Regions from separate parts of the Nocardia sp. 149-1B genome, predicted to be linked through region 4. Evidence: predicted binding sites of a transcription regulator. Region 4 holds the regulator's gene; each other region holds the start of a gene.

Region 1 (2,201 bases), 1.8 Mb from region 4:
GATCAGAAGTCGCCGACGCCGATCGGCTCCGCGGGCAGCTCGGTCACGTCCTGGTCGACGGTCGGGCCGACGCCGAGCTTCTCGAGGATCTTCTTCTCCAGCTCGTTGGCCAGGTCGGGGTTGTCGCGCAGGAAGTTGCGGGCGTTCTCCTTGCCCTGGCCGAGCTGGTCGCCCTCGTAGGTGTACCAAGCGCCGGCCTTGCGGACCAGGCCGGCCTCCACGCCGACATCGATCAGGCCACCCTCGCGGCTGATGCCCTTGCCGTACATGATGTCGAACTCCGCCTGCTTGAACGGTGGGGCCACCTTGTTCTTGACGACCTTGACCCGGGTGCGGTTGCCGACCATGTCGGTGCCGTCCTTGAGCGTCTCGATGCGGCGCACGTCGAGCCGGACCGAGGCGTAGAACTTCAGCGCCTTGCCACCGGTGGTGGTCTCGGGCGAGCCGAACATCACGCCGATCTTCTCCCGGAGCTGGTTGATGAAGATCATCGTGGTCTTGGAGTTGTTGAGGGCACCGGTCATCTTCCGCAGCGCCTGGCTCATCAGCCGGGCCTGGAGGCCGACGTGGCTGTCGCCCATCTCGCCCTCGATCTCGGCCCGGGGCACCAGCGCGGCGACCGAGTCGATCACGATCAGGGACAGCGCGCCCGAGCGGATCAGCATGTCCGCGATCTCGAGGGCCTGCTCGCCGGAGTCGGGCTGGGAGACCAGCAGGTTGTCGGTGTCGACGCCGAGGTTCTTCGCGTACTCGGGGTCGAGAGCGTGCTCGGCGTCGATGAACGCCACGATGCCGCCGGCGCGCTGGGCGTTGGCCACGGCGTGCAGGGCGACGGTCGTCTTGCCCGAGGACTCCGGGCCGTAGATCTCCACGACGCGGCCGCGGGGGAACCCGCCCAGGCCGAGGGCGACGTCGAGCGCGATCGAGCCGCTCGGGATGATCTCGAGCGGGGCCCGGACCTCGTCTCCGAGGCGCATGACCGAGCCCTTGCCGAACTGCTTCTCGATGTTGGCGAGCGCGGCGTCCAACGCCTTCTCGCGGTCTCCTCCAGCCATCTGCTGCTTCCTCTTCTCTCGTCGTGGTCCAGGCACATCGGCGACGTTAGAGCGAGCCACCGACAGCGCCCTGATCAGCGCCGCCACGGCTGTGGACAACCTCGCTCCACGTCGTGCCTGTGGACACAACCTAGCCCGAACACCTGTTCGACACTGACAGGCTGGCCCGGCGTGTCGGCGTCCCGCTCAGGCGGGCAGCCGCACCAGGAACCGGCAGCCGGCCGGCGTCGGCGAGCCGACGTTCTCGACGTGCACGACGCCGCGGTGCGCCTCGACGATGCCCTTGACGATCGCCAGGCCCAGCCCCGCCCCGGGGCCCTCGAGCCGGTCGGCACCCTCGGGCTCGGGCGTGCGGGCCGCTCCCCCGCCCCGCCAGGCGAGGTCGAAGACCCGGCCCATGTCGTCCTCGCTCAGCCCGCCGCACTGGTCGCTCACGCTGAGCTCGACGCTCTGGCCGGCGCCCTCGCCGACGAGCCGCCCGCGGATCTCCACCGACCCGTCGGCCGGCGTGTGCCGGATGGCGTTCATGATCAGGTTCGTCATCACCCGCGACATCGCGGCCGCGTCGGCGGTGACCTCGATGCCGTCCTCCACCCGACCGCCGAGGCGCACGCTGCGTGCCCGGGCGACCGGGTCGGCACCGGCGATGGCCTCGCTGACCAGGTCGCCGAGCATCACGGTCTCTGGGCTGATCCGCAGCACTCCGGCATGGATCCGGGAGAGCTCGAAGAGGTCGTCGACCATCCGCACCATCCGGTCCACCTCGGCGCTGATCTGGCGGTGGTAGCGCACCGGGTCGGAGGCCAGGCCATCCTCGAGCGCCTCGGTCATGGCGCGGATGCCGGCCAGCGGCGTGCGCAGGTCGTGGGAGACCCACGACACCAGCTCGCGACGTGACTCCTCGAGCCGGGCCTCGCGCAGCCGTGACTCCGCAAGCCGCTCGCTGGTGCGCTCGAGCTCGGCGGCCAGCGCCTGCAGCTCGCTGGGCCCGCGGGGGTCCGCGACGTACGACCCGTGCGTGTCCAGGAGCCGTGCGCCCTCGCGCAGCGCGGCGGACCAGCGCGAGATCGCCGCACCGAGGGCGAGCGCGACCACGAGGCCGACCACGCCGGAGACGACGGTGACCAGGCCGACCACCTGACGGTC
Region 2 (2,201 bases), 480 kb from region 4:
AGCGTGCACGTGGGCGCCGGCGCCAACGCGAGCCGGCGCGGCCAACGCTGGAAGGACCGTCTGCACTCCGTGGGTGTCGGCAAGGTCAACCTCGGCAAGCTCGGCTACCCGATCGGCGCCGCCCTCACCGCCTGGAACCCACCCATCGTGCGGGTCCGCGTCGAGGTCGACGGCGTCGTCGTCAACGACCTGGACCACCCGGTGCTGATGGCGGCGGTCGGCAACGGCCCCTCCGTCGGCGGCGGCACCGAGCTCACCCCCGACGCCGACCCCGGCGACGGACAGGTCGACGTGCTGATCTCCCGCTCCGTGGGGCCGCTGGCGCGGCTGGCGTACGCCGCCCGCCTCGGTCTCGGCACCCACCCCGAGCGTGACGACGTCGTCTACCTGCGGGGCAGCACCGTCTCGATCACCGGCGGCCCCTTCTGGTGCAGCGCCGACGGCGAGATCTACGGCCCTGAGCGCCGCCGCACCTGGCGCGTCGACCCCGCCGCGTACTCCATGCTCCTCCCCTGACGCCCTCACACGGTGGTTGAGGTGCGAGCGCAGCGAGCCTCGAAACCACACGGTGGTTGAGGTGCGAGCGCAGCGAGCCTCGAAACCACACGGTGGTTGAGGTGCGAGCGCAGCGAGCCTCGAAACCACCGAAGCCCGAGCGCCCAGGTCGAGATGTGCATCGGCTTCAGGCCGATTGTGGTCGCCGTCATTTGGCAGCAAAGCGGACCGGTCCGCCGCAGCCCAGGCTGCCTCCCGGCCCTCGGACCGCCGCCTCCCCGCGCGGTGGTTGAGGTGCGAGGGCCCAGAGGCCCGAGCCTCGAAACCACCGACCTCCGGTGGTTGAGGTGCGAGGGCCGCCAGGCCCGAGCCTCGAAACCACCGACCTCCGGTGGTTGAGGTGCGAGGGCCGCCAGGCCCGAGCCTCGAAACCACCCCGCCAGAACGAGTCAAATCCGATCCTTGACAACTCGAACATGTGTTCGTTAGACTGTCGCCACGACTTCATCTCGGGAGTGGCGATGACCGCACAAGCTCACCCTTCACACCGTGTCACGCGCGCCGTCACCGAGATCTCCGGCGTCCTCGACCAGGTCGGTGACGCGTCCCTGTGGTCGATGGACGTCCACGAGACCGCCGCCACCGTCGTCGAGCTCACCCGGGTCGCAGCGAGGGTCACCGAGCTGCAGGCCCGCCTCGCCACCCATGCCTCGTCCGTGGGTGTGGCGGAGCAGGTCGGCGCCACCTCGGTGCCGAACTGGTGGGCGCACCAGACCCGCCTCGCCCACGCCGAAGCCCACCGGATCACCAAGCTCGGCACCGGCTTCGACAAGCACCCCCTCGTGCACGCCGCGTTCAAGGCCGGTGACGTGCTGCCCGACCAAGCAGCCGTGATCATCCACGCCGTCGACGAGCTCCCCGACCACGTCGACCCAGACCTCCGGGACCGAGCCGAGGCCCACCTCATCGGTGAAGCAGCCCACTACAACGCCAAAGAGCTCGCCAACCTCGGCAAAGGACTCCTGCACGTCATCGACCCCGAGGCCGCCGACGCCCACACCGCCAAGCTGCTCGCTGCCGAAGAGGCCGCAGCGTCAGCCAAGGTCCGGCTCACGATGCGCGAGGATGAGGACGGGATCGTGCGGGGCACCTTCGCCCTCCCCACGGCCCAGGGGCAGATGTTCAAGAAGCAGCTCCTCGCGATCGCCGCACCCAAGCACCGGGCCGCGGTCGACGGACACCTCGGGGAACGTCGCCCCAGCCCCGAACGGCTCGGACAAGCGCTGGTCGAGTGGATCGAGCGCTACCCCACCAACAAGCTTCCTGAAGCCGGTGGGGTGTCCGCCACCGTCGTGGTCACGATCCCCATCGAGACACTGCAGGGCGGGCTCAAGCCCGGGGTCCTCGACACCGGCGCCGTGATCTCCCCCGGCCAAGCCCGACGACTCGCCTGCGAAGCCGGCATCCTCCCCGCCGTCCTCAGCGGCACCTCCGAAGTCCTCGACCTCGGCCGCACCCGCCGCTTCCACACCAAAGCCCAGAGGATCGCGATCGCACTGCGCGACAAAGGCTGCACCGCCGACCGGTGCGACTGGCCCCCCGGGATGACCCAGACCCACCACGAACCCTCCTGGGCCACCGGCGGAACGACCGACATCACCCACGCCCGCCTCTACTGTCCCCACCACCACGCCCGAGCCCACGAC
Region 3 (2,201 bases), 2.4 Mb from region 4:
GCGGACGCGTGGGGGCCCGGGTGCTGTGGTTGCGGTCGCGGCGGTATGGCTCACTTGCGCCGCGTGAACCTGACTTTCCCGTTGGGGAGGTAGGTGGTGTCGTAGTCGGGGTCGTGCGCCCGCGCGTGGTGGTGGGGGCAGTAGAGCCGGGCGTGTTTGAGGTCGGTGACCCCGCCGGATGCCCAGGGTGGGTCGTGGTGGGTGTGGCAGCCGCCGGGTGGGGTGTCGCAGTCGTCGGAGGTGCAGCCGCCGTCGCGGATGCCGAGGGCGATCCTTTGGGCTTTGGTGTGGAAGCGGCGGGTGCGGCCGAGGTCGAGGACTTCGGAGGTGCCGCTGAGGACGGCGGGGATGATCCCTGCTTCGCAGGCGAGCCGGCGGGCTTGGCCGGGGGAGATCACGGCGCCGGTGTCGAGGACCCCGGGCTTGAGGCCGTCGGTGAGGGTCTCGACCGGGATGGTCACGACGACGGTGGCGGACACGCCGCCGGCGTGGGGGAGCTTGTCGGCGGGGTAACGCTCGATCAGCTCGACGAAAGCCTGGCCCATCCGTTCCGGGCTGGGCTTGCGTTCCCCGAGGTGGCCCTCGACCGCGGCGCGGTGTTTGGGGGCCGCGATCGCGAGGAGCTGCTTGCGGAGCATCTGCCCCTGGACGGTGGGCAACGCGAAGGTGCCGCGGGTGATGCCGTCGGGGTCGTCGTGCATCGTCAGGCGGGTGGCCTGGGCGGCGACCCGTTCCTCGGCCTGCAACAGCTTGGCCTGGTGGGCGTCGGCTGCTTCGGGGTCGATGACGTGCAACAGACCCTTGCCGAGGTGGCGTAGCGCGATGGCGTCGAAGTGGGCTGCCTGCCCGACGAGATGCGCCTCGGCCTGTTGCACCAGCCCGGGGTCGACGTGGTCGGGGAGATCCTCGACCGCGCGGATGATCACCCGGGCCTGGTCGACCAGCAGGTCCCCAATCTTCAGCGCGTCGTGGACGACCGGGTGGTGCTCGAGACCAGCAGCCAGGCGGGTCTTGCGGTGGGCCTCGGTCCTTGTCATGCGGGTGGCGTGGGCCCACCAGTTCGCCACCGACGTCGCGCCGACCTGCTCCGCCACGCCGACAGCGCCGGCGTGCGACGCGACCCGGGCTTCGAGCTCCGCGATACGAGAAGCAGCGCGGGTGATCTCGGTCAGCGTGTGGGCGGTCTCGTCGGTGCCCATGGACCACAACGACGTATCGGAGATGTCGTCGAGGAGGGCGTGGAGATCGGTGACGGCGCGGCTGACCCGGTGTGAAGGGTGTGCTTGTGCGGTCATCGCCACTCCCGAGATGAAGTCGTGGCGACAGTCTACCGAACAGGTGTTCGAGTTGTCAAGGAGCAGAATTCGACTCGTTCCGGCGGGGTGGTTTCGAGGCTCGGGCCTGGCGGCCCTCGCGCCTCAACCACCGTGCTGCGAGGCGGCGGTCCGAAGGTCGGGAGGGGGCCGTGACCGCGGCGGACCTGTCCCGCTTTGCTGCCAACGACGGCGACCCCCGACGACCTGAAGCCGACCTACACATCGACGCGGGCGCTTGGGCTGCGGTGGTTTCGAGGCTCGCTTCGCTCGCACCTCAACCACCGGATCCGCGGTGGGGAGGCGGCGGTCAGGGAGCCGGGGGCAGGCGGCGGTCGGCGCGCGCCGTAGCCGTTTTGCTGCCGACGACGGCGACCACAGGCGACCTGAGACCGACGTACATCTCGACGCGGGCGCTTGGGCTGCGGTGGTTTCGAGGCTCGCTTCGCTCGCACCTCAACCACCGGATCCGCGGTGGGGAGGCGGCGGCCGGACAGCCGGGAGGCAACGGTGGTCGGCGCGCGCCGTACTCGCTTTGCTGACCGACGACGGCGACCACAGGCGACCTGAGGCCGACGTACATCTCGACGCGGGCGCTTGGGCTGCGGTGGTTTCGAGGCTCGCTTCGCTCGCACCTCAACCACCGGATCCGCGGTGGGGAGGCGGCGGTCAGGGAGCCGGGGGCAGGCGGCGACCGAGCGCGCGCCGTAGCGGTTTTGCTGACCGACGACGGCGACCACAGGCGACCTGAGACCGACGTACATCTCGACGCGGGCGCTTGGGCTGCGGTGGTTTCGAGGCTCGCTTCGCTCGCACCTCGACCACCGTCGGTCTGTGCTCGCACTCGACCGCTGTCGGGCTGAGGGCATCTGACGGACTCGACCGGCG
Region 4 (2,201 bases):
CCAGGCCCCGCGGCGCGGAGGCGTCGCCGCCCCACCAGCCGTCGGCGGCGTGCAGGCTGAGGACGTCGACGTACCCGCCGATGAAGCGCGGCGGCGCGGTCGGCAGCGAGATGTAGGCCGCCAGCCCGAGCAGGGTGCCGATCACCAGCGCCCGCCGAGCGGGACCGTAGCGGTCGGCGCCGAGGCGCCACAGCCAGATCAGCACGCCGGCGGTGACGACGTAGTGGAGGGTGGCGTACCAGTAGCTGCCGAGCAGGCCGATCACCCGGTGGTCGGTGAACAGCTTGTTGAGCGGGGTCTCCCACTGGATGCCCATGACGCTCTCGACGTGCAGCAGCTCGTTGGCACGGTGCAGCGCGGGCTGCATGTTCGTGTCGGCGAGCAGGCGGGCCAGGCTGTAGATCACCCAGAGCGCCAGGATCAACACGAGCTCGAAGATGCCGCGCACCCACCGCGGCAGGGGCCGAGGGCGGGCGAGCGCAGATGCTGTCGTCACAGCACCAGCGTTGTTCATGCATCCTCCCCGTGGCATCCGGATCGTCCCGGATATAACACCAGGGTCTGCTCAGGTATTTCCCCGACCACGAATGGACGTCAGACCCGGCGCAGCACCGCTGTCACCTTACCCAAGATGGTCGCATGGGTGCCGTCGATGGGATCGTAGGCCGGGTTGTGCGGCAGCAGCCACACATTTCCGTCCTTGCGCTGGAAGGTCTTGACGGTCGCCTCCCCGTCGATCATCGCGGCGACGATCTCGCCGTTCTCCGCGGTGGGCTGCTGGCGGATCGCCACGTAGTCGCCGTCGCAGATCGCCGCCTCGATCATCGAGTCGCCGCGCACCTCCAGCAGGAAGAGCTGCCCGTCGCCCACGAGCTCGCGCGGCAGCGGGAAGACCTGCTCGACGCGCTCCTCGGCGAGGATCGGGCCGCCGGCGGCGATCCGGCCGACGACGGGGACGTACCGTGCGGCCGGGAGGGCGTCGCCCACGCCGGTCTCGTCGAACGAGGTCTCCTCGGCGCCCGACATCGAACGACGGGCGGCCATCACCTCGGGCAGGAACACCTCCAGGGCCCGCGGCCGGTGCGGGTCGCGCTTGAGGAAGCCCTTCTCCTCGAGCGTCTTGAGCTGGTGGGCCACGCTCGAGGAGCTGGTCAGGCCGACCGCCTCGCCGATCTCGCGCATCGACGGCGGGTAGCCGCGGTGCTCGATCGAGTCCTTGATGTGCGCGAGCACGCGCTGCTGTCGCGGGGTCAGCCCCGTGGCGTCCGGGGGCCCGTCGGGCAGCTCGGTGACGCGCGAGGAGGCGCGGGATGCGGCGTTCTTGCCGGTCTTGGGCGAGGCCATAGGAGCACCGTAGCCATCTCGGCCGGTTCGTTCAAACACCTGTTCGAACGGCGTGTCGGACAGACTGCGCCCATGAGCACACGGGTGAAGAGCGCGGTCGTGACCGGCGGCGCGCGCGGGATCGGACGCGGGATCGCCGAACGACTGGTGCGGAGCGGGTACGCCGTGGTGGTCACCGACGTCGACGGCGAGGGTGCCCGCAGCTGCGCCGAGGAGATCGGCGCCGCGGAGGGCCGCGGGCTCGACGTACGCGACCCCGACGCCCACCGGGCCACGGCCGTGGCGGCCGGCCGCCACGGGGAGCTGACCGCGTGGTTCAACAACGCGGGCGTCGGCGACGACGGCATGATCGGCGACCTCTCCGACGAGGTCGTGCGGCGGATCGTCGAGGTCAACCTGCTCGGCACGCTGTGGGGGATGCGGGCCGCGGTCGCGGCGTTCGGGCCGCGTGGCGGCGACGTGGTCAACACCGCCTCGCTCGCGGGGCTGGGGCCGGTGCCGGGCTACAGCGTGTACGCCGCGACCAAGGCGGCGATCGTCTCCGCGTCGATGTCGGTGGCGGCCGAGACCCCACGGCGGGTGCGCGTCCACGCGCTCTGCCCCGACGGGGTGCGGACCGCGATGCTCGACGCTCAGCGGCCGGGCGGGCTCGGCGCGGCGCTGGTGCACTCGGGCGGCCGGATCCTCAGCGTCGACGAGGTGGCCGAGGCGGCCGTCGGCCTGCTCGGCGCGGGCCGCGTGGTGCGGACGGTGCCCGCGTGGCGAGGCGGGCTGGTCCGCGCGACCACGCTCGCTCCTGGCCTCGCCGGCCGGGCCACCGGCCTGTTCGCCGCGCAGGGGCGCCGGGCCATCGCACG

The links. The regulator LexA, encoded in region 4, represses DNA repair genes until DNA is damaged. The targets are predictions, from matches to a motif close to CGAACANNTGTTCG.
Region 1: a site for LexA is predicted at 1,192-1,205, ahead of recA (recombinase RecA). Genes of this name have one in related genera too.
Region 2: a site for LexA is predicted at 967-980, ahead of AC3ANS_RS01355 (DUF222 domain-containing protein). Genes of this name have one in related genera too.
Region 3: a site for LexA is predicted at 1,332-1,345, ahead of AC3ANS_RS14995 (HNH endonuclease signature motif containing protein). Genes of this name have one in related genera too.

Annotation. Positions count from the first base shown of each region.
Region 1 covers NZ_CM173233.1:2,584,789-2,586,989, forward strand. Annotated here, with positions in the region: gene recA (recombinase RecA) at 3-1,055, opposite strand; gene AC3ANS_RS12450 (sensor histidine kinase) at 1,242-2,201, opposite strand, start outside.
Region 2 covers NZ_CM173233.1:290,633-292,833, reverse strand. Annotated here, with positions in the region: gene AC3ANS_RS01360 (diacylglycerol/lipid kinase family protein) at 1-516, shown strand, start outside; gene AC3ANS_RS01355 (DUF222 domain-containing protein) at 1,017-2,201, shown strand, end outside.
Region 3 covers NZ_CM173233.1:3,136,631-3,138,831, reverse strand. Annotated here, with positions in the region: gene AC3ANS_RS14995 (HNH endonuclease signature motif containing protein) at 51-1,295, opposite strand.
Region 4 covers NZ_CM173233.1:774,950-777,150, forward strand. Annotated here, with positions in the region: gene AC3ANS_RS03745 (phosphatase PAP2 family protein) at 1-496, opposite strand, end outside; gene lexA (transcriptional repressor LexA) at 595-1,344, opposite strand; gene AC3ANS_RS03755 (SDR family NAD(P)-dependent oxidoreductase) at 1,417-2,201, shown strand, end outside.